Regions from separate parts of the Pleurocapsa sp. FMAR1 genome, predicted to be linked through region 1. Evidence: riboswitches for the same ligand, from Rfam matches in the RefSeq annotation. Region 1 holds a riboswitch; each other region holds the start of a gene.
The links. Region 1 has a riboswitch for cobalamin ahead of SLP02_RS13060 (HupE/UreJ family protein). Riboswitches for the same ligand answer to the same signal wherever they lie in the genome.
Positions count from the first base shown of each region.

Region 2: another riboswitch for cobalamin. It lies ahead of SLP02_RS04200 (sirohydrochlorin chelatase); the one in region 1 lies ahead of SLP02_RS13060 (HupE/UreJ family protein).
Region 3: another riboswitch for cobalamin. It lies ahead of SLP02_RS19905 (DUF1636 domain-containing protein); the one in region 1 lies ahead of SLP02_RS13060 (HupE/UreJ family protein).

Region 1 is NZ_OY762512.1:2,705,365-2,716,413, reverse strand. It holds gene SLP02_RS13080 (hypothetical protein) at 219-701, shown strand; gene SLP02_RS13075 (hypothetical protein) at 891-1,064, opposite strand; gene SLP02_RS13070 (protein kinase domain-containing protein) at 1,350-3,920, shown strand; gene SLP02_RS13065 (lysylphosphatidylglycerol synthase domain-containing protein) at 3,959-4,969, shown strand; cobalamin riboswitch at 5,091-5,239, shown strand; gene SLP02_RS13060 (HupE/UreJ family protein) at 5,558-6,229, shown strand; gene cobW (cobalamin biosynthesis protein CobW) at 6,253-7,299, shown strand; gene SLP02_RS13050 (COP23 domain-containing protein) at 7,463-7,999, shown strand; gene SLP02_RS13045 (S1 family peptidase) at 8,036-9,079, shown strand; gene SLP02_RS13040 (chloride channel protein) at 9,427-10,902, opposite strand.
Region 2 is NZ_OY762512.1:839,169-850,217, forward strand. It holds gene SLP02_RS04160 (MotA/TolQ/ExbB proton channel family protein) at 1-136, opposite strand, end outside; gene SLP02_RS04165 (universal stress protein) at 590-1,450, shown strand; gene SLP02_RS04170 (cysteine desulfurase family protein) at 1,736-2,908, shown strand; gene SLP02_RS04175 (Uma2 family endonuclease) at 2,972-3,535, shown strand; gene SLP02_RS04180 (hypothetical protein) at 3,674-4,153, opposite strand; gene SLP02_RS04185 (hypothetical protein) at 4,276-4,611, shown strand; gene bioB (biotin synthase BioB) at 4,720-5,745, shown strand; gene SLP02_RS04195 (high light inducible protein) at 5,854-5,997, shown strand; cobalamin riboswitch at 6,228-6,427, shown strand; gene SLP02_RS04200 (sirohydrochlorin chelatase) at 6,452-7,444, shown strand; gene SLP02_RS04205 (HEAT repeat domain-containing protein) at 7,450-8,712, opposite strand; gene SLP02_RS04210 (hypothetical protein) at 8,790-9,479, opposite strand; gene SLP02_RS04215 (hypothetical protein) at 10,168-11,049, opposite strand, start outside.
Region 3 is NZ_OY762512.1:4,064,086-4,075,134, reverse strand. It holds gene SLP02_RS19910 (hypothetical protein) at 1-479, shown strand, start outside; cobalamin riboswitch at 567-714, shown strand; gene SLP02_RS19905 (DUF1636 domain-containing protein) at 1,193-1,576, shown strand; gene dnaG (DNA primase) at 1,613-3,577, opposite strand; gene ruvX (Holliday junction resolvase RuvX) at 3,683-4,126, shown strand; gene SLP02_RS19890 (hypothetical protein) at 4,174-4,893, opposite strand; gene SLP02_RS19885 (ATP-grasp domain-containing protein) at 5,431-6,699, shown strand; gene SLP02_RS19880 (succinate--CoA ligase subunit alpha) at 6,997-7,893, shown strand; gene SLP02_RS19875 (FAD-binding domain-containing protein) at 7,910-9,340, opposite strand; gene SLP02_RS19870 (bicarbonate transporter BicA) at 10,037-11,049, shown strand, end outside.

The sequences.
Region 1 (11,049 bases):
AAAATTATAAAGATTCAGTCATATATACTAGCTCGATTTATTTTGTGTTCTTTTATAAAGTTATAAAAAACATTATTACTAAAATGTTCTTGTTATTTTTAGCCTTTGGTTTAGTAGCTGCTTGTATTGGTAATGACTCTTAGTCTAAAACATTAGAAGCAGATGAAAAAATTAAGATTCAACCAAATCCTTCAGAAGCTATTCATAAAGCTTTAAAGTTGAGCAAAAATACTAACGATATTCAGCTAAAAATAGCTAATAGAAAACCAGTACAAGTTTCATTTGAAGAACTAATTGAGCATTTGCCCCAACCACCTAAAGGGTGGATAGCAGAAAAATTTCAAGGTGAAACAATATTTTTAGGAAACTATAGTATTTCACAAGTTAGTCAGATATATACTCAGCAAAGTAAGCAAATCACCATTCGTATATTTGATTGGGCATTTAATTCTGCGCTTTATACGCCTTTTTTAATGACTACGGATTTTAGTCAAGAATCAACAGAAGGATATAACAAAAGTATTAAAATTGATAATATTTCTGGAAAAGAATATACTTATAGTAGTAAAAGAAGTTTAAATTTGCTCGTATATAATAAATTTTTTGTGCAGATAGAAGCTATAAAGATTGAGAAGACTGAGTTACGAGAATGGTGGCAGTTAGTTGATTATAAATCTCTAATTAAGCTCAACAATAACTAAACAGAGCTAAATCTAAATCTTCCAAACAAATGTCAACCGAAAAGTATTGAATTAAAAGCTAAGAGCTGAGAGCGATTCAGCGCGGACTTGACGGTTTTCGTATCATAGCGACTGAATCTACAAAAAACTTGTCCGCATATAACTACTAATAGTATTCCTTTCGAGTTCACACTTGATTTAGCAATGTCTTTAAAATATATTTAAGCCAATTTGGGGCATGATGGTACTCAAATCATCTAATGCAACTGGAGCAGGAGCAGCCATATCTGAAGGTAAAAAAATACGTGCGCTCACTGCAAATAAGGCTAGCAAAAAAATTATTAGTACGGCTAAAGGGGCTATATATTGGCGAAGAAATGTCATAATTCCAAAAAGTTGGCGATAGTAAACTATAAAAGCGATTAAAGTGAAAGCTAAAAAGCTAATTTGTATACGGGGCTAGATAATAATTTTATCGTTAACCTGAGCTTTTATGTTGCAGAACGGAAAATTAAAGTATGACGCTTCAGTTTTATACAGCCAATTGTTAACGCTAAATAAATTAAGTATAAGATTCCCTTGTATACTACAGCTAACTGCAATCTAAAGTAGGTTCAATCTTTTAAAGATGTTCGCTACAATTTAAAAATCTTGTGTTTCAGATATGCCATGTCAGATTCAGATTTCACTATTCCTATTTCTCAATCCGAAGGCTTAAACTCTGAACGGAATACTAAGTATGGCTACAAAACTCTCAAATCAGGAGATATATTAAACGAAAGGTTTTCTATTGTCAGAGAATTAGGTAGTGGAGGATTTGCTACTACTTATTTGGCTTTAGACAACCAACTGGCAGATGAACACAAATGCGCTGTTAAACAACTACAGCCAAGATTTAATACTTCTGCCGTGTGGGAGAGTGCCAAAGAGAGGTTGGCAACCGAAGCAATGGTCTTGCAATGGTTAGGTAAACACGCTCAAATTCCTCAATTTATTGGTCATTTTGAAGAAAAAAAACAGTTTTACCTAGTTTTAGAATTTATTGAAGGCGAAGAATTTGAGCAGGAAGTCCATCGGCAAATATTAAATGAAGCTCAAGCAATTCAGTTTTTATTTGATGTTTTAGAAATACTCAAGTTTGTTCATCAGCAAGGTGTAATACATCGGGATATAAAACCATCCAATCTAATCAGACGTAAACAAGATGGCAAGATGAGCCTGATTGATTTTGGTGCAGTTAAAGAAATCGGCACCTTGGCTTTTGATACCAGCAAACAGCAGATTAAAACCCAGATTATTGGTACTCCAGGGTATATGCCCCCAGAGCAAAATAACGGCAAGCCAATCTATAGTAGCGATATCTTTGCTTTAGGTAAAACAGTTATTTTTGGGATGACCAATAAATCTCCCTTGGAGTGGGAGGAAGCTGAAGCTAGTGGCGTAACTGCCTGGAATAAAAAAATAGCCATCAGTGAAGCTTTTTTGAAGATTATTAATCGCATGACTGCTGGTAACTCTTCACAACGTTACAACAGTGCCAAAGAAGTATTGCGCGATCTTCAACCATTAGAAATGATTGGTAAAACTATCGCTAATAAATATCAGATAGCTAAGTACCTAGGTGGCAGAAAAGAAACACACTCTTATGTAGCTAATAGTTTAGAAGAAAGTAAACTTAGATATTATTTAGAAATTCTGCAACCTCTGCAATTGAGAGAATCTTCAGTATCGGCAATGAATCAAGAGATAATGATCGGCTTTAGTAATTTATCAGCTATTGATAATGATCAGAAAACTCCAGCGGTAATTGAATATTTTATCGATGAATCAAGAATTTATATCGTTCAAGAGTATGTAGAGGGAAAAAATTTAGCGCAAATTATTGAGGATCAGTTTATCCTTTCAGAAACTGAGGTAGTTGAGATTCTGATTAATGCTGCTACTGCTTTACATCCATTCCACAGACAGCAAATTATTCACGGCAACATTAGACCTTCTAGCCTAATTAGACGACACAAGGATAATAAAGTTACTTTGGTTGATTTTAATTTAGTCAACGAAGCTATCAATTTAATTCCTGAAAGCAAAACTGGCTATATTCCTCCAGAGCAAATTGCCAACAGTCCTACTTTGGCAAGCGATATCTATGCTCTAGGTATGACTGCTATTCATGTACTAACGGGAACTTCTCCGCAAAATTTAGAGAAAAATCCCCGCACGGGAGAAATATTGTGGCATCGAAAAGCCAGAATTAGTCCTAACTTTGCCAAAATCCTAGATAAAATGATTTATCTAGATCAAAATCAACGATATCAATCGGTAAACCGAGTAGTCAAAGACCTCAAAAAAATCAAGCACAAATCTAGATTTAGAGGATTATATAAATACTTGATCATTGCTCCTATCTTGTTTTTCGGAATTCTATATGGCTGGACTCAATATAGTCAGAGGGCGGCGATTTTGGAGTTCTATCGCGGCGATACCAAATTAGACAAAAACCAATATCAAGCAGCTATTGACTATTACAATAGTGGACTAGGAAGATTACCAAATACTAGAGGACAGGTAAGAAATTTTGAACAAGTTTGGTTAAAAAAAGCCAAGGCACAAAGACAATTGGATGATTATCAAGCAGCTTTGAATACTTGCGACACAGCTTTAAAATACTATCAAAGTCCTCAACTTTGGAACTGTAAAGCTTTGACTCTGTATAATCTTGAAAAATATGATTTGGCGATCGCAGCATATAATCAAGCTATAGAGATTGCTCCTGAAAATGTCTGGTTGTGGAACAATCGTGGTGAAACCTACACCCGTTTAGGGCAGACAGACAAGGCTATAGCTGATTTTCAAAAAGCAATCTCGTTAGATCCAGATAGAAGTTTTGTTTCCTGGAATAACTTGGGCAAACTATACTTTGAACAAGGAGATTATCAACAGGCATCAGAAGCTTATCTAGAGGCATTAGCCGTTAAACCAGATTATTTGCCTGCCTTAATTGGATTAGGCAATGTTCAAAAACATAGCCAACTATACACTCAAGCTGTGGATTCTTATGATCGAGCATTGGCTATTAATCCCGATTATCATGAAGCCTGGTATGGTAAAGGCTCGGTCGCCGAATATTCACAAAATTATCAAACAGCTAAAGAATACTATCAAAAAGCAGTAGATTTAAAGCCAGATTGGCAAGCAGCAAATCAAGCTTTAGAGAGAATCGAGCGTAAACTTGGCAGTTGATTGAGGTAATAGGTAATGGGTAATCAACAATTTACTGAATGAAACAGATTCTTGCTCAAATTAAACCTTATCTACGCTGGTTTATTTTGGGAGGTATATTATTTTTCTTGGTCAAGACACTCAAAGATCGCTTGATAGAAGTTGCTTCAGTTGAAATTGATACTCAAGGCTGGCTGATGCTAACGGGAGCATTAATCATAACTATCTGCGCTCATGTTTGGTCTGGTTGGGTATGGACATGGATTATCAAAATTTTTCAACAGCCTTTAAGCACAAAAGAAGGTATTAGAGTTTATCTATTAACCAATATTGCTAAATATTGCCCAGGTAACATCTGGCACTTTTATGGCAGAATAACCGTTGTCGAGCGCAAAGGAGGTTCAAGGGGTGCTGCAACTCTTTGTGTCTTGTTAGAGCCATTATTAATGGCAGCAGCAGCCTTATTTATTGGTTTGACCAGTAGCGGGTTGATTTGGTCAGAGGATATAGATTCGCCAATTTCGTTATTTGTCTTGAAGATTATTAATTTGATTACTGATAAATTAAGCTGGCTAACAATCAATGTTGATTCTCAGATTTTGTTATCTGCTATCAGCATTTTAAGTTTGGCTGGCTTAGTAGTAGTGCTAATTGGCATACATCCCTTCATCATCAATCAACTCTTACACCGATTGAGCCGTAGTAAAAACAAAGCTGATGCGATCGCGGCACAAGCTATTAAATTAGATCGATATCCTTTTATTCCTTTTCTAGGGGAAATTGGATTTGTTGTTTTTAGAGCAACTGGATTTATGCTGACTTTTATGGCGTTGCAGTCTGTGACGTGGCAACAGATTCCTCAATTAACCAGTGCCTTTAGCTTTGCTTGGTTGTTAGGCTTGATTGTTCCAGGCGCGCCAGGAGGCTTGGGAGTATTTGAGGTTACCGCTTTTAGTCTTTTAGATAATACTCAGTTTCCCGCAGAAATAGCAGCAGTGGCACTGTATCGCCTAATTAGCATCTTAGCAGAAGCGATCGCCGCAGGAGTATGCTGGAAAAGTAATAGTTAATTCTATTCAGGCAAACTCGCTTTTTTGTGTTTCATGTTAATACACACAGTATTTGCGAGCTAAATTATTTCAATTTCTCCTGTCTGTGGTAGATTGACAGATGGTAGTAAAACAAAAATATACTGCCTATCTAAAATTCGGTTTTAATGATGAGCAGTCATTAAATGTAAAGGGGAAAGTTCAGTGAAAATCTGGCACTGTCCCGCAACTGTAAAGAGATTGTCGTCAATTTCTGTAGTCAGAATGCCCGCCGATACTATATACAACCACACTTAGATCATATCTGCGAGGTACAGATAATGTTAAATTCACTTCATAACAATTGTCGTTGGCTTACTCTACGTAGCTTTAACTTTTTTAAGCATTTATTACTAGTAATAAACCAAAATAATTTCAAACAAAAAGCACTTCTTAATTTAATAATGGAGCGGTAGAAATTGAAGTACCGTGCTTTTGGCTGACAAACAACTAATTAGTTAATTACTACTCTAAAGTTTGTTTTGCTGAATTTTGTTATTCAAAAAAACAAAATATCTGTAGCTATTGATTGGTGTTTACAGGGTTTTGAATCAAATTTAATCACAAATTATGAACAAAAATAGTGCGATCGCGCAACTTTCTCGTAAGGTAATTGCTTTGGGTTTTCTGGCTAGTGTCTTCGGGAGCATTAGCTTACTGCTTATCCCTTCCCCTGCGCTGGCTCATCATGCTAGCGGTGGAAAACTTCCTAGCAGTTTTGCATCGGGGTTTCTTGCTGGTTTGGGTCATCCTGTAATTGGCATCGATCATCTCGTTTTTGTGATTGCTATTGGCTTATTAGCAGCTTTAAGCAGCAAATTAGGTATGGTTATTCCTCTGACATTTATTCTGGCTACGGCTGTGGGTACAGGCATACATTTACAAAGCGTTAATCTACCGATACCAGAATTAATTATTTCAGCTTCAGTGCTAATTGTGGGCATCTTCTTGGCAAAAGAAAATAAAACTAATTTAGCTTTATTAATTATTATTGCTGCGATTGCTGGTATTTTTCATGGTTATGCCTATGGCGAATCTATTGTCGGTGCTAGGGCTAATGCTGTAGGGGCTTATCTACTTGGTTTTTGTTTAATTCAGCTAGGGATTAGCGCGATCGCTTTTTATGTCGGCAAATCGATTCTCAAAAGAGCTTCGGGATCACCCAGCTTACCTCTACGTTTTGCTGGATTTGCCGTGTGTGGTATTGGGTTTGCCTTTCTCTCCAGCAACATCTTAGGTTAATTATTTATCAGACTTTAATTATTATGCACAAAATTCCCGTTACCGTAATTTCAGGCTTCTTAGGCGCAGGCAAAACAACCTTAGTGCGCCATCTACTGCAAAACAACCAAGGAAGACGCATCGCCGTCTTGGTTAATGAGTTTGGCGAAGTAGGTATTGATGGTGATTTATTGCGATCGTGTCAAGTTTGCGATGAAGAAGATGGCGATAGTAATATTGTTGAACTTACCAATGGTTGTTTGTGCTGCACTGTGCAGGAAGAATTTTATCCAGTCATGCAAGAATTGCTGAAGCGTCGCGATCAAATTGACTGTCTTTTGATTGAAACTTCGGGATTGGCTTTGCCCAAGCCTTTAATTCAAGCATTTCGTTGGCCCGCAATTCGCAATAGTGCCACTGTAGACGGAGTAGTAACCGTAGTAGACTGCCATGCTTTGGCAACAGGCAACTTAGTAGGAGATATTGACGCTTTAGAGTCTCAAAGACAGGCAGATCCTAATTTAGAACACGAAACGCCCCTTGAGGAACTTTTTGAAGATCAGCTAGCCTGTGCTGACATGGTGTTGCTGACCAAGACTGATTTGGTTGATGAAGATAGATTGAGCAAAATCAAAGCTTGGCTAAAACAAGAATTACAGCCTGGGGTAAAAATAGTCACTGTAAGCAAAGGAGAAATCGCTCCAGACCTTTTATTAGGCTTTAATGCTGCGGTTGAAGATCATTTAGATAGCCGTCATTCTCATCACGATCACGAAGCAGAACATGAACACGACGATGATATTAATTCCATTGAACTAATATCAGAACAAGCCTTTGAGCCTGAAGCTTTAACTAAACAACTCAAGCAATTGCTTCAAGAACAAGAGATTTATCGCGTCAAAGGATTTATCAATGTGCCAAATAAGTCAATGCGCTTGGTGTTGCAGGGAGTAGGCAATCGTTTTGATACCTTTTACGATCGCCCGTGGGCAGCCGATGAACCAAGACAAACTCGCTTAGTGCTAATTGGACATAACTTAAAGCGAGATTTAATAGAACAATCTATTTTGGGCGATAAGGCAGTAATCTAGTTTTGATCGCTGACATTGTACTTAATTCAGTTTTACATAGTGTGCAGTTTATAATTTGTCAAGGTGAAAAACTCTTACGAAGCAAGGTTTGCTACATTAGTATTAGATATAAATACTTAACGTATCCTTTTTCCTATAGCTCACACTATCTATCTCAATTACCATGAAAATTAAATCGTTAGCGGTCATACTTGCTGGATTAGGCGTTGTTATTGGCGGCGCGATCGCATCTCCAGCTAAAGCACAAACTAAAGACACCAATACCTATTATTGCGCTCAACTTAATGGAAATTGGACTACCTTTGTCAATACCCCCAGAGGCAGAATATCCTTAATTAACTGGCAAAATAGCTTTTCTGGTGAATGGACTCCTAAAAACCGATGCGGTGCTGTTTCACAGCGTTTCCAAGGATTTTTAGACAAAGGAAATCTCAAGTTTATTCGTACAGGTGATGTAAACAAAATGCCTGTACTTTGTGTAGCCAATACCAGAGGCGGTACTTGTCCTGAAGAAAACGTCCTGGTAACTCTAAAGCAAGGCACAGATCCAGAAGAAGTACTAGTCAAACTCGTGGATTTCCGTCGTAGCGTTAGTGGACAAACCTTGACTCTAAGTGGAGATGATCCTGGTTTCTACTCTGACGGTGAATTTTATGTAGATATGGCAAAATTCCTCGACGCTGTACCCGTAAACAATTAAAAATATAGATAAGAGCAAACTTATCAAGACTAGTTAATGAAATGGCTACCTAATCAAGAGTCAGAAAAAGGCTTTGGGAGAACAATCCTTGCAAACATTAACTTCTCACAATCCACATCCCAGCTAATAAAACTGATGATCTGTTTAATTGGCACTGGGATGTTTTTATCTGGAGATGTTTCTAAGTTAAAAACCAAAATTGTTGGTAGCACTACTTCTCAAGAATTAGTCAAAGAAATCAGTCACCATGCAGCAAACATCAGCGTCAAAATATCAAGCGGTGATTTTTTAGGTTCTGGCTTTATTGTGCTGCAAGAAAGTCAAAAATATACTGTCATCACCAATCAACACGTTTTGCGAGCAGGAGAAGCTCCCTACAGTATTGAAACTGCCGATGGAAAAACCTATTCAGCAAAAGTTGTGACCAATTCAACTTCCAAACAAGATTATGATTTGGCTGTATTAGAATTTAATTCCCATAATACCTATCCCACAGCAAAAATTGGTAGTTCTTTATCTCTTGAGGTCGGAGAACCAATATACGCTGCTGGATTTCCCCGTTCTGAATTAGAAAGAATATCTTCTCCCTTTATCTCAAAACAGCCTCAAAATAATGAGCCTAATGGTTTTGTGCTTAAGTCAGGTCGAGTTGCTATGATTTTAAATCAAGCTCTTGAGCAAGGATATCAAATAGGCTATACCAACAATGTTCAAAGAGGAATGAGCGGAGGTCCTTTATTAAACAGCCAAGGAGAAGTAGTCGGCATAAATGGTCAGCACGCCTATCCTCTTTGGGATTCTCCTGAAATTTATCAAGATGGTTCTCAGCCTTGTCCTGCGTTACAGAAATTAATCACACGCTCAAGTTTGGCGATTCCCATTGAAAAAAGCATTGGCTTAACACCACATTTAGAGTCTCTTGAACCACTACCTAACTCAAAAATCGCTCGTAAATCTACGTCGCTAGAAAATTCCCGATTAGTTACTAAAATGCAGGCAGAAGCGAAAGTAACCAATCAAAGCTGTAAAAAATCTACTGATGATCTTCAAGAACAAACAACAGGTGATCCTAAAAACTAAAAAATAATATAAACTGCGTCCACATAGAAAACAGTAGTTCTTCAATGGTGTAGTGAATCATTTACTTTAAAAGATATTGTTTTTTCGTATAAGTTCTTGTTTGAAGCAGGGCTATTTCATTCTCGCTCTTCGAGAGAATTTATTCTTTGCATTAACTAACATCAATTTAATCGTTGAAAAGATCGAGACAAGAAACACCCGCCCAACCAATTAAAACTATACCGCCCAAGAAAGAAGCAATATAGGCAATTGGACCCCAGCCGAAGTCTGTCGTCATAAGCAAACAGAAAAAGCAGGTCGAAATTAATAGCACGAAGATTGTCACCAAAAAACTCATAAAATCTATCTTAAATACTCACTAATTTTTTCAGCTTGTTTAAACCAGGAATTATAGTTTGTTTTTCTCCAACTAATATCACTTTTTCGAGAATTAGATTAGACGAATCAACTTCTTTTAAGTCTCGATATCGTTGAGTTTTAATCATGGTAATTTGGCTAGTTAAGACAAAACTGACAAAAGAGGCGATCACAATAACAGGCAGCATTGCCGTCCCCGAAAGTACGCTGAGGATAATACTAGTACTTACGGGAGTTTTAGTAACAGCTACATTTATTGCTGCCATCAAGCAGACCATGCCCACCGTAGGATGAACTTGAGGTACTGCTAAAGACACGGCATAACCAACATTAGCACCGATAAAAAATAGGGGAAAAATGAAGCCACCCAAGAATCCAGAATGTAGGGTAAAGCTAATGGCAAACATTTTAGCAACAGCGATCGCCAGTAATAGACCAACACCTAAACCAGCCCCCGTTTCAATTACGGTTTGAATTTGTGCCTCGCTAAAGAATAGGGTTTGCGGGAAAGCAAAAGCAATTAGACCAATTGATAAACCACCTAAAGTTGCTAAGACAATCGGATGATGTTCTAGAGGTTTTAGTAGCTTGCCAATCAGACGAAAGATGATAATAAACATTACTGCAAATCCAGCACCAATTACACCCAAAACTAAGCCTTCTAGTAAGTTTTGAGGGGAAAGTGCAGGAACTTCTTCAAAGTGGTAAAAACCACCGATAGTTATGCCCGTGTTTAGTCGAAATACGGCGAAGGAAAAAATGGCAGCAATAATCGATGGGGCGATCGCTTCAAAATACTGCAAACCGCGACGGTGAGGAATTTCTAGGGCAAACAAAGCTGCACCAATCGGTGCGCCGAAAAAAGCTCCTAAAGCTGCACTCATCCCGCAAAAAGTAAGAATTCTCACCGAAGTTTTGCAAAGATTTAATTTCTCTCCCAGCCAGCTTCCCAAGCTACCGTTAACCTGAACTAAAGGTGCTTCGGGTCCCGCGCTCCCACCAGAGCTAATGGCAATTAAAGAGGTGACAATCATCGCTGGAGTTTGGCGGATATCGATTTTGCCTGGGTTATGAATTTTATCGACCACTTGAGCCATTTCTCCAGGAAGCCCAAAGAAATAAAGAGCTAAACCAACAAAAAATCCGCCAATAGTAGTGGCAATCCAGACATAGTTACTAACCCCAAGCCAGCTAGGAAAATAAGGCTTGACTATTTCAGGCAGGGTGTGCCACATACCGTGCATCATGCTTTCTAGCACGAAGTAATAAATAGTAGCCGTCATACCGCCAAAGATACCTATAACTACAGCACAGAGATAAAGCTGTGAGTAATTTAACTGTCTATTGTCGCTAATGCTTTCTAGACTGGGTTTGTTTTCGTGGCGATCGCTTATCTCAATTTGATGGGAGGAAACGGTCGGGTCTCCCGACCATGTTCCATTCCCGTGTTGACCATTTGACGACATATATATACTCCTAAAAACGTTCTCAGTTAAACTATGAAAAAAATAATCTCATCGCGTACCAACCCAAACATTCCAAGTTCAATGCAAAATGCGATCGCGACCACTAAATGACAATATTCCAGACATAAATAATCAATTCTTCAGTGG
Region 2 (11,049 bases), 1.9 Mb from region 1:
ATATTTTTCTCTCTTTAAAAACTACCCTAGACCAAAACCAAAGTCGCTCTAGAATTGTCGCAATAGATAACACTGACAACAAAAGCAAGGGATACATAGACGGACCACCCTTATCAATAATCTCTAGAAAGTTCACGGTAGCTAATTACCTCCAATAGAATTTTTAATTAAAATTAACTTACAAACAGCTTCGGTTATTTTGGTTTCAATATATAGATATAGATAACACAGGTTCGAGCAAAATCTAAGTCAATAAAATTTTTCTAACACGGGTTTGAATTGATGTCTAAAATTAGCAAGTTACTATAGTTTGTTCAAGGAAACACTTTTTAAAGTTTCGCAATAACGATATGATTATTGCTAGTAGTTGAGTTACTTTTCTTGGTAATCTATTCTGATTTTTGACTCTGTTTTTTAACTTTTCCTGGCATAATACGGGCTAATATGTCCTAAGAACTATTATATTTAGGTTGATGGAAACAGAGAATAGTAGTGACTCTAGCTTAAATCACGGGTTTTGTTAATCAAGTAGGTGACGATCTACACTCTCTAAGGTACGAGGTTGGGTAAACCAAAAACGAAGTGCGACATGAAAAAAATTCTTTTATGCACCGATGGTTCTGCGTATTCTCAAGTAAGCTATGAGTATGCAGCATGGCTGGCACAACGCAAGCCATTTGCTATTGAAATCCTTTATGTAACCGATCACCGTGGAGAACAAGCGACCCAGGCTGCCGATTTCTCTGGTAGTATCGGTGTTGATTCCTATCAGCAGCTTTTAAGTGAGTTGGTAGAGTTAGAATCAGCTAAAGCTAAGGTTAATCATCAAAGAGCGAAAATTATCCTCGAAGAAGCCAAGCAGTTTTTTAGCGATCGCCATATAGATGAGGTTAAACTGACTCACGAAACAGGTTTTTTGGTTGATTTATTTCACAAGCTAGAAACTAATAGTGATTTAATCATCTTAGGCAAGCGGGGAGAAAACGCTAACTTTGCCACCGAACATCTAGGCGCAAACATGGAACGTATTGTGCGCGCTAGTCATAAACCCTGCTTAGTTACTCCTAAAAAATTTAAACCAATCAAGCGCATTTTATTAGCTTACGACGGAGGTCAAAGCTGTCAAAAAGCTTTAGATTATTTGGCTAAAATGTCTGAGTTTAGCGACTTAGAATTACATATAATTTGTGTGACTAAGCGCGACCAAGAAACCGCCAGAAAACACTTATCAACCGCCTCAGAAATAGTAAAGGCAGGCGGATTTAATCCTATATGTGAAGTGCTACAGGGCAACCCAGAACCAGAAATGGAAAAGTATGTCGCCGAGAAAAACATTGATTTTCTCTTAATGGGTGCTTATGGTCATAGTCGTATTCGTCATTTAGTTATTGGCAGCACTACGGCTCAAATGCTTCGCAGTTCCCATATACCTGTTGTTTTATTTAGGTAGTTCTTAAGAAACAAATTAATCATCTTTTAGGACTGGTTAAAGAGTAAAAGATTAATTTGTTTATCATTGCAGTTCGTTGAAACTAATGATTTTTCGTCTTGCTGCGTAAGGTCAGTTAGATAACATAAAAATATTTACCCTGCTTGATGCTCTAAAAATATATCTGAGTGGGTAGTGTAAAATCGCCTTGACAAGAGAAAATAAGATTAAGCCAACAACTTAAATAGCATAACTCAGCAAAATTAAGAGTAGATCTAAAGATTTAAAGATAAAAACTATAACTGTATGCAGATTTATTTAGACAACAGCGCGACAACTAAACCGCGTCCAGAAGCGATCGCCCTAGCCCAAACTGTATTGCAGCAGCAATGGGGTAATCCTTCTAGTCTGCATAATTGGGGACAAAGAGCCGCTACAGTTATCGAAACGGCTAGATTACAGGTAGCTAGCTTACTTAATGCTCGTGATCCAGAATCGATTGTTTTTACCTCTGGAGGAACTGAAGCCAATAATTTAGCTATCTTAGGAGTTGCTAGGCAATATTCTACTCCCCAGCATCTAATAATTTCTAGCGTTGAGCATTCAGCAATTAACGAACCTGCCAAGCTTCTAGAGAAATGGGGTTGGCAGATAACAAGATTGCCCGTTAACCAATATGGTAGAGTCAATCCTCTAGATTTACAGGCTTCTCTGCAAAAAAATACAGTTTTAGTCTCAATTATCTATGGACAAAGTGAAGTTGGTACGCTGCAACCGATAGAACGATTAGCCAAAATAACGAGAGATCACGGTAGCTTGTTTCATACTGATGCAGTGCAGGTTGCAGGGCGTTTGCCTATTGACGTAGAGCGGTTGGGAGTAGATTTATTATCTCTTTCCTCTCACAAAATTTATGGTATCCAGGGCGCAGGGGCGTTATATATTCGTCGTGGTATTCAGCTTGTACCTTTATTGGGTGGCGGTGGACAAGAAAAGAATATTCGTTCGGGAACTCAGGCTTTACCTGCGATCGCCGCTTTAGGAATTGCAGCAGAATTAGCAGCAGCAGAAATGTCCGTAGAAATTTCTCGTTTGCAGAGATTACGCGATCGCCTATTTGACTTATTGGCTGACTATCCTTGCCTAGAAATTACAGGCGATAGACTATACAGGCTGCCTCACCATGTCAGTTTAATTTTAAGCGATCGCTTTGCTGCCAAAGCCAAAGACGTGACGGGAAAAACAATTGTGCGTCAGCTAAACATGGCAGGAATTGGCATTAGTGCAGGTTCTGCTTGTCATAGTGGCAAACTTAATCCCAGTCCCATTTTATTAGCAATGGGTTATGATGCTGCTGCTGCTAAAAGAGGCATCCGTTTAACCTTGGGCAAAGATACCACCGAGGCAGACATCGACTGGACAGCCATGGTTCTAAAACAAGTTATTTGCCGTCTGATGCCGCCTTTAGTGTGCTGCTAATATACGTAAAATTTAGCTGCGATCGCCTTATTATCAAACTCAATTTGATTAGGAAATGACGTTATGGTTACAACTCCCTCTAAACTCATCACTTTAGAAAATTTTTTGGCATTACCAGAAACTAAACCTGCCAGAGAATATATCGACGGCAAAATTATTCAAAAACCAATGCCTCAAGGCGAACATAGTACGATACAAGCAGAATTAATTATTGCTCTTAATGGCACGCTTAAACCCCAAAAGATTGCTAGAGCCTTTCCCGAGTTAAGATGTACATTTGCTGGGCGTTCTACTGTACCTGATGTCACTATATTTACTTGGGATCGAATTCCACGCCAGGACAATGGCAAAATAGCAAATGTTTTTAACTTGGAACCAGATTGGACAATCGAAATTTTATCTCCTGGTCAAAGTCATACAAAAGTAGTCAAAAATATTCTTCATTGTTTGGATAACGGTACACAGTTAGGCTGGTTAATCGATCCTGACGAGCAGTTAATCTTAGTCTATTTTCCCCAGCAAAAGCCCGCGTTTTTTGAAGCAGCAACAGACGTTTTACCCGTACCAGATTTTGCCAAAGCTTTTGAGCTAACTTTAGGAGAATTATTTGGCTGGCTAATGGAATAGGGTACAAGTATCGCAGTACGTTGATCGGTTAGGACAGAAAATTTGATTGCTCGTAAGTAAAAAGTAATAAGTGTCCTAATATAAATGCGTATTGCTATATTTTGCCAGCCAGATTTTTTGTCAAAGCTGTTAAAGTGATTAACAATGCTGATTTAATAAAGATGTGACTAAGGCAAAACCATTAGACTGAGTTTGGACTGCATAAGCTTCTTTTTCTACAGCTTGACTATAAGTATCAACATATCTTTTAAAAAAAGGTTGAGCTTGTTTGATGGGTTCAATATCCAAGCCGATAGGTTGTATGTTGCTATTTCCCGCGCAAAATTGTGCTGCATGAGTAGCTTCGTGAATCAAAACCCGATTGCTAATGCCTAAGTCAAAAACAATTGGGTTAATCCAAATAGATTTATTAGCAGCATTTAATACACCATAAGGTTTTCTCAGTCTTCGCCTCTGAAAGTCTATTTGCTGATTGGGTAGCCTGAAACTGGGTGGAATAGCTAGATTAACTTTAAATCCATAGCTTTCTAACTGAGTTTTTAGCTGGGTAAATTGAGGATCGGGTTTTGGTAACTGAGCAATGAGAATTGTAGAACTAAGTAATATAGATTCAAGCATTAACAATTATAATTTACGTCTAGTGTGTGAATTGAAAATTTCTTTTAACTTTGCGCTGCTGTGACCATTGGTCAATACAAAAAATTGAGGTTATCTTTTATAAAAAACAATTAATTTAACTGATGAGCATCAGTAGCTTAGAATTTGAGTTCGATCTCTTATGGTCAGAATTATTTCCCGATTTAGATTTGGAAACAGAAGTACGGCTAATTCCCAAGCGTCGCTTTAAGTTTGATTATGTTAATTTCTCTGCCAAGGTAGCAATCGAAATTAATGGACAAATTTGGCATCAAGGTGGACACACTACAGGCAAAAGCCTTATGCGAGATTATGAAAAGCTCAATTTAGCGCAGCAACAAGGCTATTGTGTATTTCAACTATCAAAGGAAATGATTACCGAAACTTGGCTACAGGCGATCGCTGATACCATTCGCGATCGCCTTAGTCAGCCAGCCTGATATTTTTTAGCTAACTCTACTAAGCTATGGCAAGGAATGATAACTAGTAATTAATCACTGATTTTCGTGGTAAAACAATAAAGTTCTCTGCAATAAAGTTTAATTGCCATGACTAAAATTGACTACGATGCCATCGCTAAACTTTCTTTGGCAGGAGAGTTAATCGATCGCACCACTGCCAAAAGCATTCTAACAGCCCCAGATTTGGTTTTATTAGAGCAATTAGCAGCAGCTTACAAGGTTCGTTATCATTATTGGTCAAATCGCGTCAGACTTCACTTTTTACTCAATGCTCAAAGTGGCTTATGTCCCGAAGACTGCAACTATTGTTCTCAATCAAAAATTTCAACCGCCGAGATTGAGAAATATCCTTTGATAGCCCAAGCAAGAATTGTCCAGGCAGCAGATAAGGCAGCAGATTTAAAAGCAGGTACGTTTTGCATGGCTATTTCAGGGCGATCGCCTTCGGAATCTGTCTTTAACAACGTATTAGATGCCTTTAAAGCCGTCAAAGAGAAACACGACTTAAAGATCTGTGCCTGTTTGGGGTTACTCAATGAATCTCAAACCCAACGTTTAGCTGAAGTGGGAGTAGATCGAGTTAACCATAATCTCAATACTTCAGAAAATCACCACGAGAATATTTGTAGCACTCATACTTTTCGCGATCGCGTGGCAACAATTAAAAACGTCCAAAAAGCAGGTATTACGACTTGTTCAGGGGGAATTCTGGGCATGAATGAAACCGATGAAGATATTATCGACTTGGCTTATTCTTTGCGAGAGTTAGACGTTACCAGCGTGCCAGTTAACTTTCTAATTCCCATTGCTGGCACACCTTTAAGCGACGTTAATCAGCTAAATCCCCGTCGCTGTTTACGAATCTTAAGCCTATTTAGATTTATTCTGCCTAAGCAAGAAATCAGAATTGCGGGGGGGAGAGAAGTCCACTTGCGATCGCTACAGGTAATGGGTTTATATCCTGCTAACTCTATTTTTGTCGGCGACTATCTTACCACCACTGGACAATCAGAAGACGCTGATTTAGCTATGATTCGCGATGGGGGATTTGTCTTAGAAAACCCCGATGGTTCAATTTTAAACGTAGAAGACAATATCATCTTAACCCGTTAACCCGAACTGACGTTCAAAACTATTAGAAAGTTATTTTGTAAATCTATTGCAACAAAAATTTATATTAATTACAATAGTAAGTGATATATCTTAACAAGGTCACAACTAATGGAAAACCAAGGAAATAAATTCGGCTTTACTAAATTCGCAGAAGACTGGAATGGTCGCCTAGCTATGTTAGGCTTTGTCATTGGTGTTGCTGTAGAGTACTTTACTGGTCAGGGAATTCTTAGCCAAATTGGAATCATGTAGTTCTCTCCAGAGACTATCAACTGCAATCATACATAAATCAAATAGATTCTAATCACTAAAGGAGTTTGGTACAACAAGCAATTGTTGTACCAAACTCCTTTATTTTGGTGTCTGAAGCCAAGTTTATGTTTAGACATCGCCAGAAACTTCGATTTTTGGTTAACAGCTTATTTTGGCTATACAAGTCTTAATTTAAGCTAAATTCCTGATTTACTTGAATATGACTAAGAGTATGATCGAGATAAGTCGGTTCTAATGGGAAACAGTCATTAGAAGTAATGGGGAAAGACTGGTGTAAATCCAACACTGTCCCGCAACTGTGATGAGGTTGACGAGCGACCCCGCGTCGCCGTTAGGCGCAAGGGAATGCGCAAGTTAAATAGTCAACAATCTCTAAGTCAGAATACCCGCCGCTCAAAATAGTTAACCTAATTAACAAATCTGCGAGGTACAGATGGTTTTTGTCAATTCTTCTCTGCAATCGAGTATTAATCAACTTAAATTACAGCCATTGCCTTATCAAAGACCTTTATTAATGATTGGTCATGGTACAAAAAATGAACGAGGTAGACAAACCTTTATTGATTTTGTCGAAGCTTATAAAAAATTGGATACTTCTCGTCCTGTTATTCCTGGCTTTTTAGAGCTTACTCAGCCGACAATTCAAGAAGCTGTAATAGCTTGCGTTGAACAAGGCTATACAGAAATTACAGCTTTGCCAATTTTGTTGTTTGCTGCCAGACACAATAAATTTGATGTTACCAACGAGCTAGACCGATCGCGATCGCCCTATCCTCAGTTAAGCTTTAATTATGGTCGCCATTTTGGGATTACTCCTAAAATTATCGAGCTATGGCGCGATCGCTTGGCAGAGTTGGACAAGCCAGAATATAACCCCCGTAATATTGACCGCGAAGATACTGTACTGCTATTTGTCGGCAGGGGTTCGAGCGATCCTGATGCTAATGGTGATGTGTACAAACTAGCTCGCATAATCTGGGAAGGTAGTGGCTACAAAACAGTAGAAACCTGCTTTATTGGTATTACTCATCCTCGTTTAGAACCAGGTTTTAGTCGGGCATATTTGCATCAGGCTAAACGGGTAATTGTCCTGCCCTATTTCATGTTTACAGGCACGTTAATGGAAAAAATTTTTGATATTACTGCCCAACAAGAAGAACGACATCCTGAGATTGATTTTGCTTGCTTACCAGAAATGGGAATTGCCCCTCAGCTATTGGAGGTAATTAGAGAAAGAGAAATTGAGGCGCAGCTAGGTCAAGTGGCGATGAACTGTGAAATGTGTAAGTTTCGTCTGGCAGCAGTAGATGAACATGGACATGGACACGGACACGGACATGAACATGGACATCACCATCATCACGACAATAGCGATCCTTATGCCAAGGTAAAAGATTATCATCAACGTATCTGGAAAACACCCTAGATTAGTTATTGTTTGTTAGCTTTAGCTTTGATTAGCGGATTTGAATCATCAGCTACCATTGACCAGCAAGGAGCTTTTAGCTGTTCTAAGGCTAACAGACAAGCATATTTAAGCTCAAAAATTGGCGTATTTAAAGTTTCTTTTAGTAAGGAAATTGCTTGAGTTGCTTGAAGATTTGCTAAAGCGATCGCTGCTGCTGCGCGGGATTTTTGAAACTGAGGCGAGGTATTGTGTAGGGCTTCTACAATTAGCTCGTAACTAGGCTGGTAATTAAGTAAACCCAACAGCTTAACCACATGGAAATGTGCGCCATAGTCGTTATGCGCTTCTTCTTGGTAGGTTTGCAATAAAGCTTGGGGTGCAAGCTCAGGGTAAACTTCTAAAAGGGTTTTTCCTGCCAGATAGCACCTGCCAAAATCGGTATGGTAAAGTTCTCTAATTAAAAACTCTATCGATGGTGGCTGATCGTACTCGTGTACCATTTCAATGTCTTGAGGGCGATCGCGGATTACTCGATCTAAGCTAGGTTCAATTTCAGCAAAAGTTATTTTACCCGCAGCTATACCCGCAGCAGCAAGTAATCTCATGCCTCGTAAGCGAAATGCTATAGAGATAGGTGCAAAAGCGATCGCGGAAATTGCCTGATAGTATTCTGTATCAATTAAATCTTGAATGCAGGCGCGTCTGGCGTTAATATCATCGTGTTGCAAAAACTCGACAACCCGATCCATCTGGCTATAGTCATTAGTCAAACGAGCTAAAGTAGCGATCGCAGCACTGGCGGTTGGTGGATCGTCGCTGCTAGTAAATGGTTTAATTCTATCTATAGCTGGCTGGTAATTAAACTTAGCTAAGGTGTGCAGAATAACGCGATAGGTTTGATTAGGCTTAGTTAGTAGTTGGGCGATCGCTTCGAGGATAGATCGATCTTCTGTGCCAATTTCGCCAATTGCCCACACCGCATTTTCTACCGTTAGGACATCTGCATCGTCTAAACAAGATGTTAGGGTTGGTAAAGCTGTTTCAGCTTTTAAACGTCCTAAACTCTCAGCTGCTTTACGCCTGGCAATACGATTTTCCAAAACAGGATCGCGATCTTCTATGGCTTCAACTAGAGCTTGAATCGATCTTTCGGTGGGAAAATTAATTAGATGTGCTGCACCAACATAACGCTCTGATGTGCCATCTTCTGTATTTAAGGGCTTTTTTAATAAGGCGATCGCCTGGTCTTCAGTTAAATTAAATATATTAGAAAATCTATTATCCATTACTCAAACTATCTTTTTTATATTCAATAGTTTATAACTTTCTGGGCTACATCTAATTTTATAGTCAAGTAGCCACACTAATCATTTATAGCATCTAAGATTTCATCAGCAGTAGGATTATAGTTAGGCTCAGACAACTGTATATTCTCTTTCCAAATATAGTAAACTTCTTCTAATGTTCCATCGTGATGACTCCAAGATCCTGTATAGTCCTTAAAATTTAGCTTTACTAATAGCCATTCTTGCTGGGAAGTATCTAATGGTTTGGTTGTAAAAATAAATCCAGCTTCATCACCATGATATTCATATAATTCTAGAGAATACAAAGATCCTTGCCAGCCATATTCTCCTGAAACTGTTGCTTCAATTGCTGCTTTTTCTGTATCATTTTTAGGAGTAAAAATAAAAGCTTCTTTAGGTCTGACAGAGTAAATCATAGGCGACCAGCTAAACTTATTAAGCATAAATTCAGATAATTTTTCTAGGGCTTGCCTATCGGTAGTCATCAGCCAAATTTCATCTTCAGTTTGACTACTAATTGTCCATTTAATTTTGCTTTTAAATTTATGTGCAACTCCAGCAAAGGCATTGTCATAAGCTAATTTATGATCTATGCCTACATATCCTTCTTCTAAAAGTTCGTCAATAGTTTTTTGTGAAGGAAAAGGCTTTTTGTAAGAAAAATCATAGTGTCTCGGTCTTGCCTGAAGACAAGACTTGACGTAGTTTTGGCTACGCTTTAGATTAACAGCTTGGTTATTTTGCATGATTAACACTATTTTCCAGAGAACTTGTACTTATTGTTCCCTAAAAAATTACTAAACGTATAGTTATGCTCTATAAAAGATGAGATCGCTTACTAGGACATAATTACATTTATTTTTTTAGGTTCTATTAGCTTCTATCAAGTTTAAATAAGTAGTTAATGAGATTTATTAGCCAAGCAAGTTAAGCGTTTTCGCGGAAAGTAATGTAAAAGCAATTTATATATAGATATAAACTATATGCTTAACTATAAAAGTTGATTTTAAACTGTTTTTTCTTACCACCAGCGTAGTTATTATTTTCTTATCAAGTGTGCTATTGTACAAAAAAAATATTTTTATTAAACATATTAATTTTTACTAAGACAACTGAGACTAAATCAATCAAAAAAATGCTGTTATGTAAAACATCATCTTTTAAACCTTCCTGGAATTTAGAGTCAATCAGGATTACTATCTTTACCTATATGCGTGTTAGCCCTTTGTACTGTCTTTTAATTTTGTCGAACCCACGTTATTCCAAGTTATTAGCAGGTAAGAGAAAGATACTCTAAAAATTATGGTCTTTTAAAGCATCTTTTCTTGATAATAGGCTAAACACTCAAATTGCGATCGCAATAGTACCAGACGGCGAAAGTGGTCAAAGGAAGTATGTAGAATATCTTTGTCAAGCTCGCGTAGATAAATTGTTTTACTTTTTAAGTTTCTGACCAATTTCTAACAAATTACCCTTAAATAAGGTTCTATCAAGACGTTTAATCATGCCTTTCAAATCTTGTTCATGGTATCGCTTGCTAATTTGCTTAATGCCATCAACTAAATCTAGGCGATTTATGTCGGTTAAAGGTTTAATCAATTCACGATAACAATTTTCTTCATAGTTATCGCTGAGATAACAAGTATTAACTAACTTTTCTTTGGAGACATCTTTTTCTTTAAAGGTAGAAATTTGCTCTAGCAATCCTAAAGATAAAAATGCCGTCATTGTCCTGACGCACTTTTCACATTTGCCACAGTTATAGTTACCCTGGCTATAGCTCTGTTTTTCATTACAAACTCTCAGATGTTTTAAAGCTACATCCCATTCTCCAACTAGCTTTGTTTTTTCTAACCTAGATAAAGCAGCATTTTCATGGCGTATTTGTAAACTAGTAGTGCTATATAAAGGATCGAGCAGAGGATGAGAACCCCAAGGTTCTAGGTTGGCAAAGTCATAGGTAGAGGCAATTGAAGCAACGCTTAGTCGAGTCACAAAGGCATGAGCGATCGCCGCGAGAAAAGAACCATGATATTCAAATCGCCAAAAGCTAAAGTCAGGATCTAAATCGCGAAAATGAGCATAGGCATTGGTATAAACTTGAATGAGTTTAATCCCTGCATCTTCTGCCATTGCGCTTACGGCATTAATTACGTTTTGAAAACTAGGATCTTGCTCGTTTTCTCCTTGCAAAACCCCATAAACTAAGATGCCATCTTTAATGTGTCGGGGGTGATCTTTGGCAAAATTGAGATGATTATCTCTTACCATCGCTAAAGCATCAATGCCACCCGAAAATAATGCGCCTGCTCTAGG
Region 3 (11,049 bases), 1.4 Mb from region 1:
AAGAAGTAACCAACGAGCAAAAACTAACATACTATGCAAACGACCTCGGTATTAGAGTATTACACTCTTCTTTAATATCTATTAACAAGCTTGGTGCTGCCCACTCTGCGTATGATAACGAAAATCAGTGCCTAACCACGATGGAGTTTACAACAGCACCTCAGTTATGGGAACCGCCTTACTATAAAATCTTAGAATCTGCTACTCAGGGCGAAAAAAAGGAATACAATTTACCAGGAATTACTGGAATCAACACTGTTAGTCAAGAAGAAAATTTATCAATTTTTTATGGCGAACTTTTATCTTCGCCTCTTGCAAGTAAGGTTTTGCAAATTCGTACTGCTAATTTAGAATGCCAAGAATTACATTTAACTATTTTGGATGGTATATATCAGCAATGTAATGAAATAAGAGCTAAAGTCAGGTTAACTCAGTGCGATAAATGTATCAACTTTATTCTATGTAGAAAGTTTAAGTAAAAAGATTGCTTTAACTATAAACAAAGATACTTAGTGAAAAAATTGAGCTTAATTACTAACAATTATTGCTAAGAAAATAATAATATGATACCTTAAACATTATTCGGTTCTAATGAAAATCAGCCATTAGAAGTAATGGGGAAAGATTGGTGTAAATCCAACGCTGTTCCGCAACTGTAACGAGAAGATTAAAACTCTCTAAGTCAGAATGCCCGCCGATGCTAACACTACATGAACAAACTAATCTGCGAGGTACAGATGTTTAAACACTTTCTAGTTTCAACAACTATTTATTATCTGTTTGGAATATTGCCCACCACGTTACGGCAGCCCACAGAGTAATTATTAAACGCAGTTTTACCAAGATTTTAAGCGCGATTCCCAATAGCAATATTTTGAGTAAATTGATTATTACTCAAGCTGTTTTGCTGGCAACATTAGCAACTAAATTGATTATTCTAATTGCTAAAAGTCAAGCCAAGAGCTATCAGAAAATAGTGTTTCAATCGCTATACAGAATAAATCTGCTTGGGTAAAACCTAATAAATGATCAACCAGTAAATAGGGTATGAGATTGTAGTTGATTTAGGTTAGCAATCTACTTCATACCGCATAGTTTTTGATGCCGATTCGCTCTCAATTTGATTCTTATTATTAATCGAGTTGTCGTTCTTTTTTCCTTATTTTAATTCACCTATTTTTTTGAAATCACCATGACTGAACATACATTATTAGTTTGTAGCCTGTGTCGCTTTTCCGAGACTCAAAAAAAGAAACACGGACTGTCGGGAGGACAACACCTGATCGAAGAACTGCAAAAAGGTTTGGATAATTGTGACTGGAGCGATCGCATTACTATCCAACCCGTATCCTGTATGGCAGCTTGTCGCCGTTCCTGTGCCGTTACTTTAGCTGCTAATGATAAGCTGACCTTTGTTTTGGATCGACTTGCACCTATAGAATCTGCACCCGATTTATTAAAATTTATCGAGCAATATGTTACCTCGCCCCAAGGGAAAGTTCCTTACCGAGAACGTTCTAAAGCTATTCAACAAGCTACCTCATTTATTTTACCCCCCTTAACCAATTCTCATTAATTAAAGTGTATTGCATAATTAAATTATGTAAAAGATCTACTGAGTAATGGGATCTTGAGAGAAAGCCAAGCGTATTTGTTCTAGTTGTCTAATTTTTTCGACGGCGGTTTGAATTTCTTGGTAATGATATTTCATTAGCTTTAAATCTGTAGCAGGATCGAGATTCTGTAGCTGTTCTGCACAGTAGATCTGACGCTTTTGGTAGTTTACCTGTTCTAGAGAAGCGATCGCTTCTGCTACTCTTATATCTGCCCGAAAAACATCTTCTTGGGTTTTTTCATCTAAATGAAACAGTTTTGTCACTGTATTCATTTTTTTAGGAAAATCTAAACTACGGTTATGTAATTCACTTAATAGTGGATTAGCATTCTCTAATGATGGACGAGGTAAATTATCTTCAATGGCGATAATTTGTTGCCATAAAAACCGATGAACAGCAATGCTAAATAATAAGTCTTTGCTTTCTAGCTGCTCAATAATCTGCTCTCGATATCGAGAATAATGAATATAAATCCTCAGCAATAAAGTTTCTGCTTGTTCTAATAGTTCACTTTCAGGATGACTGGCGATCGCAAAAGCTGGTTTAGCTGAGTCAGAATTATTTTTCTGCTGCTTAGTAAAATTTCTCTGATATCTAGGACGAGGCGATTTGATTTGTGACTTGAGGGTAGCCAGATTTTGTAAAACTAGTCTGGCATCTCCCTGACTAAGAAGTTCGGCACATTGAGTTAAGTAATGGTTGCGTTGATTTGCATCCTGTAATTTATTTAACAGCACGATCATTGCTGCTGCTACTTGTTGAAACTGATCGGCAGCCTTCATGCTTTTGTCTGCCGTTAAGCGGCTAATTAGCCAATCCAACCATAAGGGGGCAGCTTCTAAAGCCTGATAATATAATACTGCGCCATCTTCCCTGCTTTTAACAAATTCATCCGCATCTTTGCCACCAGGAAGATTGAGAATACGTAGCTGTACTACTCCGCCATAGACTAAATCTTCGACTTCAGCGATCGCTCTTTCTGTAGCTTTTTTGCCAGCATCATCCGCATCAAAGTTAAGAATTACCTGTTTAGAAGGAGTAAAGCGCAGTAGCTGCTTAAGCTGATTTTGAGTAAAGGCTGTACCCAAAGATGCCACCACATTACCAATACCTGCTTCGTGAAGTGCGATCGCATCAAAATAGCCTTCTACTACCACTGCACAGTCAGCTTGGCTGATATGAGTCTTAGCCCGATCTAAGGCAAACAAAGTTTTACTTTTATCAAATAGAGGTGTTTGGGGAGAGTTAAGATATTTTGGCTGATCTTCTTCCTTCAGACTCCGACTACCAAAGCCGATAATTCTGCCCTGGATGTCCATAATGGGAATCATTAGGCGATCGCGAAATACATCGTAATACCCGCCACCTGTTTTACGGGGTTTAATTAATCCTGCTTGTTCAACAAAATTAACAGGATAGCGTTTTTGCTCAACTAAATATCGATAAAGGGTTTCCCAACCCGCAGGCGCATAACCTAGTTGAAACTTACTGATAGTTGCGTCTTCTATCTGTCTTTGATGACGCAAATAATTAAGTGCAAATTCTCCAAAAGACTGATGGAGAGCGTGTTGATAAAAGCTGGACGTGACTGCCAAGATTCGATATAGTTCTTCTCTAATACCTAGCTGACGCTGAATTTCTTGTCTTTGCTCAGGCTCAACTGTTTTAACTTCTACCTGATAGCGACGTGCTAGATCTAAGACAACCTCGGCAAAAGACTGTTTGCCAATCTCCATCAAAAACTTATAGGCATTTCCCCCAGCACTACAGCCAAAACAATAATATAGCTGCTTGTCCTGACTAACGCTAAAGCTAGGAGTCTTTTCGTTGTGAAAAGGACATAAACCCAGAAAATCTTTGCCTCGTTTGCGGAGAACAATATGCTCTGAGATGACATCAACAATATCAACTCGCTGCTGTACTTCTTCAATTGTATCTGGATGAAGTCGGGGAACTTTCACTCGTGTTTGGTAAACTTAAATGATTCGCAATCCTTATAATAATCAATTTTGAGTTACGTAAACTGAAATAAATCTCTCAGATTCTAATAATTACTATTGGTCACCATGAAAAAAGTTTCAGCTTTGGGGTTGGATGTTGGTAAAAAGCGTATGGGAGTAGCTGGTTGTGATGGCACAGGCTTGATTGCTACTGGTCTAACTACTATTTATCGAACTTCTCTGGCTGAAGATATTCAGCAATTAAAAGAAATAATTAAAGAGAGAGAAGTTGAAACATTGGTTGTCGGTATGCCCTACACTTTAGAGGGACATATTGGCTCACAAGCAAAACAGGTTCAAAAATTCGCTGACCAAATAGGCAATATTCTCCAGTTGCCGATTGAATATGTTGATGAGCGTCTAACCTCTGTCGAAGCAGAGGCGCAACTCAAGGCACAGAAAAAATTCTCAACCCGTAATAAAGGCGCGATCGACCGCCACGCAGCAGCAATAATTTTGCAACAGTGGCTTGATATTAGACGCTCTAAAATGATAAGAGATAGAGGATGAGGAACTGAGAAGGCAGCAATATTTTATTTCCTCATCCATCATCCTTATTAAATTGGCATAGGATCTGAAATACTAATATCTTTTATGGGTTGTTTCGTCAAACACTGCCAATGACAAGTAAACAGATCGGGCTGTTGGGTTTTAAGGGTTATTAGAGCAGGTGCAGCAGGGAAGGGCCATAGTCTATCAAACACAATCTCCCCATTGTACAGACTAAACTGAAGTAGGTAGGTTGCTGGTGGCGCATCTAAATTTTCTAATAATTTTTCGGCTAAACTATGAAGAGATTTAAGCTGGCGACTTGGTATTGCCACAGGCTGCTCATAAGAATTGGGCATAGAGCCTTCACCAATTATCTCTGCATATACAAGTTCATCAGATAGAATTATTGGTAGCCATAAATGTCCTAACCAAGAATCACCTACGCTTGTTTTAAAGCCTAAATTTGTTTCTACCCAACGTCTTCTAGCATTAACGTCTTTACAGGCAGAATATATTTGCTTTTGAGCAAAATCGAAATATTCTGGCACTTGAATGGTTAAAGGGCAGTAAATTGTCTCTGAATCCCTATTTTTCTTAATAACTTTAGAGTTAGAGTTTTTAGACCAAAGAGTTGCCGCCGAAACAATCTCCACCTCCGTTGATGAAGAATTTTCGGCGATACTTCGCTGTAAGGCTTCAACCATTTTTTGCGTTACTGGCGACGCTGCAATTAGCTTTCCTTGTTCACTAACGTCGGCATTGATGATAATTACAACTTTTTCCATTCCCCTTCCATCGTTATAAAATTTTGCCATAGCTGTCATGAGTCGAACAGTATTTTTTCCGAGATACTTGAATACTTGATGATTAAATTGCTAATATTACGCTTCTCGCTGAGTAAAAAAATAGTTCGTGATATTTGTAGGGCATAGTTGAATTATGAATTTATCTAGTTGGGAGTTGTAAACTAACAGTAACCGCAGCCAAAGCAACAAACTTTAGGCGATACTAGAATACAAGTGTAAAATGCTGGTCGAAAGCCTCGACATAATCATCATACTTGCTGTTTTTAAGTAGTCGTTTATATCTACATCAAGTCTAACTTTTAAGCAGTACTTATCATAGTTGCTTCTTGACTAAATTTTCAAGATTAGAGGCAAATAACTTAATAATGTAAACATAAGGTAACAAAATAACTTGAGAATAACGAATTAGCTACCTTAAACAAGGGTTAAGTAAGAGAAATTAATTTAAGATACTAATTTCTAAATGCTGTTTTTAACCCAAATCTAGTTTACAAATTACCAATTTACAATTAGGATATGGAACTACTAGAATATCAGGCTAAAGAATTGTTTAAGATGGTGGGTATTCCTATTCTACCTTCTCAGACTATCAAAGATTCTAGAAAAATTAAGCAACTGCAAATTCCTTATCCAGTCGTTTTGAAGTCTCAAGTTAGGTCGGGAGGGAGAGGCAAAGCGGGAGGTGTCCGTTTTGCTGCTAATACTATTGATGCGATCGCGGCGGCTAGGATTATCTTTAATTTGTCTATTTTAAATGAATACCCTGAATTTATTTTAGCAGAAGCTCACTATAATGCCGAGAGAGAGTTTTTGCTGGCAATAGTTCTCGACTATGATTTACAACGCCCTGTGCTGCTTGGTTCGGCATTAGGAGGCATGAATGTAGATTCATTGTTGGCTAATTTACAGCAGGTAGTAGTCGAGTCAGAATTTTCTATATTCTATGCCCGTCGCCTAGCTGCCAATATGGGACTATCAGGTCAATTAATTTGCTCTGTTAGCGAGATTATTGCCAAAATGTATCGCTTGTTTGTCGAAAAAGATCTAGATTTAATTGAAATCAATCCTTTGGGAGTTAATAGCAAAGGAGAGTTGATGGCACTAGATGGAAAAATTACGATTAACGATCACGCGCTGGCAAGACAACCTATAGTTGAAACCTTGAATTTTTCTCAATATCAAATACAAGCTAATCAACATAATGTTGTAAAATTTAACCAAGATTTTGCTCAGGCTAGATGGCGTTGGTTAGATTGGCAAAATAGCGCAGGTAAAATTGCCATAATCTGCAACAGTTTTGATTTGGCGTTATTGACATGGGACTTACTTGAGCAAAATAAAGTTTCTCCTGCCTGTGGTGTTTTAATTGCCCAGAGCCTGAGCAGCACAGAAAATAACCCTAAATATCAAGAGCAAATAGCAGAAATTCTCGCCGAACTGGAGTCGGTGTCTGGCATAAAAGCTATTTTAGTCAATATTTGGGAGACAGAAGCGGTCAGTCGAGAAGTTATTGAGGCGATCGCTAATTATGCCCAATCAATCGCTAAATCAGCCTCATCTGCTAATGAACAGCCGAAAGCCGAAAGCGATCAAGCAAATAAGCCTACATCTATCAAGCAGACAAAATCTTTAACACCAGTTGAACTCGACCCTCAACCTCAGTTTATCTTACGATTATTAAATAAAGACAATCTAAAAGATATAAAAATTACCGAGACTATGTATTTGTCTAGCAATTTAGAAGCAGCAATTGCCCAAGCCATAGCTGTGGTTAAATCAAATTAAAGGTTTTTTTTGTTCAAACTTGTTAAAAGTAAAGCGGTGAGACCCCGCGTCGCCGACAGGCGCAAGGGAACGCTCACCAAGAAAGAAGAATATATTTCATACTAAATCCTGTTGGTATAGGTTACTTAAAAAAGAAGTCCCGAAGATTAATTCATCCCCCAGTCTCCTAGTCCCCTCGTCTCCCAGTCAGCCTACATAAATAACCTCTGTCAATCGGATTTGGTATCATAGCTGAGTTGATGAGTTTTGATTCTGATTTGAACCGCTCTAATTTTTTTAATAGAAAGTTTTTCTGCTATGAACTGGTTTTCACCCAAAAAGGTAATTGTCCAAGGAATTACAGAGTCTCAGGCTGCTGTTTATGCAGTGCAAATGAAAGCCTCTGGCACTGAAATTGTAGCGGGAATTAGTCCTGGTAATGGAGGCAGTGAAGTTGATGATATTCCCGTTTTTGATTTGGTAGAACAGGTACTAAACCAAGTTAAGCAAATTGATATTAGCCTAATTTTTGTAGATCCCTTTCAAGTACTTGATGCAGCAAAAGAAGCGATCGCTGCGGGAATTAAGAAAATTATTATTTTTACTGCAAATGTTCCTCCTTTAGATACGATTGAGCTTCTAAAATATGCTCAAGCTAAGGACGTGCTAGTTTTAGGTCCTGGTAGTCATGGAGTTGTGATTCCACAGCAAAGTTGGTTAGGTAAGTTAGAGCCTCAGTTTTATCGCCCTGGAGAAGTGGGGTTGCTCACCACCAGCCAGCACCTGTCCTATGAGGTAGCAGCAGAATTAAATCAGGCAAATATGGGACAGTCCATAGTTGTCAGTTTAGGGGAGGATCGAATTGTCGGCTCTAGTCTGCCTCAGTGGCTAGCAATTTTGCAGTCAAACTCAAACACCAAAGCGATCGTTTCTATTTGTCAAAGTATTAATCAAGCCGAAGAAATTACTACCTACTGTAAAAATAATGGCGACGATAAACCAATCATTGTTTACGTTGCAGGATTAAAAGCACCTCAAGAAAAGGTGTTTCGTGATGCAGTGACAATTATTAGCAATAATTTATCTAGCTCTATTCCTGCTGTCAATCGCGATCGCCAAAAGATTAGCAAGCTCAAAAAAGCTGGTATCAAAATAGCTAGAAAACCCAGTGAAATTCCAGCAATTATTCAAAAGGCATTATCTACTACTACCTAACTAAGTCGGTTCTAGTTTAGCCCTTTTGTTGTTTATACAGTGCCTTGAACTGTCGTTGCTGAACTTTATGATCGACAATGGGTTGAGGATAATCGTAACTGGCTCTTTCTAACTCAGGTATTTTACCCGTTACCAAATACTCTGTTTCCATTGAGCTTATTTCGGGCAGCCATTGACGGATGTATTCCCCATCTTGGTCAAATTTAGCTGCTTGAGAAGCAGGATTAAAGATGCGTAGCGGTTTAGGATCCATCCCGCTAGAGGCACTCCACTGCCAACCACCATTATTAGATGATAAATCACCATCGAATAGCTTCTGCATAAAATATTTTTCGCCCCAACGCCAGTCAATAATTAGATCTTTAGTTAGAAAGCTGGCAACAATCATCCGACAACGATTATGCATCCAGCCAGTTTCGTTTAGCTGTCGCATAGCCGCATCGACGATGGGATAACCCGTTTTTCCCTCACACCATGCCTGAAATTTGGTTTCGTCGTTTTCCCAAGGAAAGTCTTTAAATTCATCGCGATATGAGCCCTTGGCTAATTCAGGAAAGAAAAACATACAGTGCTGATAAAATTCTCGCCAGGCTAGTTCTTTTTGCCAGGTAACTACGCCGTTTTTGGCTTCTTCGCTGCGACAGTTAGCTAACATATCTAAAGTTGCTTGCCATACGCTGCGAATGCTTACTGCGCCAAACTTTAAGGCTGCACTGAGGTTAGATGTACCATCCACATAAGGAAAATTACGCTCTTCTTCATAACAGTAGATAGCGCGATCGCAAAATTCTTCTAGCTTCTCTATTGCTGCGGTTTCTCCTGGCTCAAGCATTAAAGGATTTTCCCACACGTAGCCCAAATCTTGGGCAGTAGGTAGGGCGATCGCGCCAGCCTGGTTGGCTGTTTCTAATTCAGCTTTAGTTAAACCCGATAGCTGCTTAATTTCTTTGGTCGTTTTTTGTTTGTCCTCTTGATTCCAGCTACGCCAAAAAGGGGTATAAACTTTATAGGGTTCACTAGAAGATTTAGTTAGCACATCGCCTGGGGCATGAAGTAGCTGATCCCAAAAGTTTTTAGTCTCGATACCTTTTTCTTTGAGCGCATCGGTTACAGTACGATCGCGCTCTTTTGCATAAGGTTCAACATCTAAGTTCCAAAATACTGCCTTTGCCTTAAGTGCGATCGCTATCTGAGCAATAGCTTTTTGAGGTTTTCCTTGCACAATGATTAATTGACTACCAAGCTGCTGATAATTTTGCTCCAACTCCTGTAAGCAGCCAATCATATAGGTGACTCTGGCGGGGGCAATATCATCGCGATCGAGAATATTAGAGTCTAGACAAAATAAACCGACTATTTTTGCAGTTTGCTTTGTTGCTGCTGCTAATCCAAGGTTATCAGAAATTCGTAAATCACGACGATGCCAAAAGAGTATTAAATCAGACATGGGTTACTCAACGCTTTTTTTTGTTTATCTTAGCGTTTGTGAACTAACCTGACTCTCTATCAAAGATTAGAGAGCGAGAATTCTCATTCTATTTCTTTAAAATTATCTTTAGAAAAATATCTATCCTTTACCTCTACCGAAATCAAAATTAATCACCAAACGGTAACTCAACGAGCCTCTAATAGCAACCTAGGCTGTTTATATATTGATGTTCCACAAATTATGTCAATGGTTAATCAATTCCCCATTCCTGAATCAAATCAAGAAGCTAAAGCAATGCGATCGCCGTACTAAACTCAATACAAAATGTAGGTTCTACCGTGACTATGACTGACAAACGAACTAGTCAACAAGATCTATTTATTCTTTTTGAGGATGATTAAAACCTGTTAAGACACATAGCAACTCTCGTTTTGTCTAAAAGTTGAGAGATTGTCTTATTATTAATCTAAATTATTAAAGAATAGTCGATTGATAACCTTTCCTTAGTTTGCAGATTTTAAAAAATCAAGCAGTAAAGATTGCTTTTAAAATTTCATTAAGGTATGGTCTTCTATAGATTTAAGTCAATTGAAAAAATAATAACAATAGTTTTTAATTAATTATTTGGTATTACCATATACAAAACTATTTTGTCAATAATTAATAACTTAGAACATAGTAAAAATTACCAACATAATATTTTAAATTATTACCATGCCAATTACCAACACAATTGACTTGAAAAACGTCAAGGGCGATATTTTCGGTGGTGTTACCGCTGCGGTAATTGCCTTACCAATGGCTCTGACCTTTGGTGTTGCTTCTGGTGCGGGAGCTTCTGCTGGGCTTTGGGGCGCAATTTTAATTGGCTTCTTTGCAGCTTTGTTTGGTGGAACTCCCAGCCTTATCTCTGAGCCAACTGGTCCGATGACAGTGGTGATGACTGCCGTAATTGCCACTCTAACGGCTGCCGATCCCGAAAACGGTTTGGCAATGGCATTTACAGTCGTCATGTTGGCTGGCATTTTTCAAATTATCTTTGGATTTTTTAAATTAGGCAGATACATTACCCTGATGCCCTACACGGTGATATCTGGCTTTATGTCGGGTATTGGGGTAATTCTGATTATTTTGCAGACTGCGCCATTTTTGGGGCAAGCTAGTCCTAAGGGCGGTGCTTTAGGGACAGTGCAAAATTTACCGACCCTGTTTGCAAATATCAATCCTTTAGAAACTTTGCTGGCTGCCTTAACTCTAGGGATTTTATTCTTTTATCCGTCCAAGCTCAAGAAATTTATGCCTCCTCAGTTACTGGCATTAATTTTGGGCAGTATAATCGCCATTCTTTTCTTTGGTAACGCTGATATTCACACTATTGGTAAAATTTCAGTTGGCTTACCTAAGTTACAGATTCCTACCTTTGAGACAGCTCAACTGCAAACAATTTTGGTTAACAGTTTAGTTTTGGGAATGTTGGGCTGTATTGATGCTTTGCTAACTTCTTTGGTGGCTGACAGTCTAACTCGTACCGAACACAACTCTAACAAAGAATTAATTGGTCAAGGTATTGGTAACTTGGTTTCTGGTTTATTCGGTGGTATTGCTGGTGCTGGGGCAACCATGGGGACAGTAGTTAATATCCAAGCTGGTGGTCGGACTGCCTTATCTGGCATAACTCGTGCCTTGATTTTACTCGTAGTTGTTTTAGGTTTAAGTCAATATTTAAC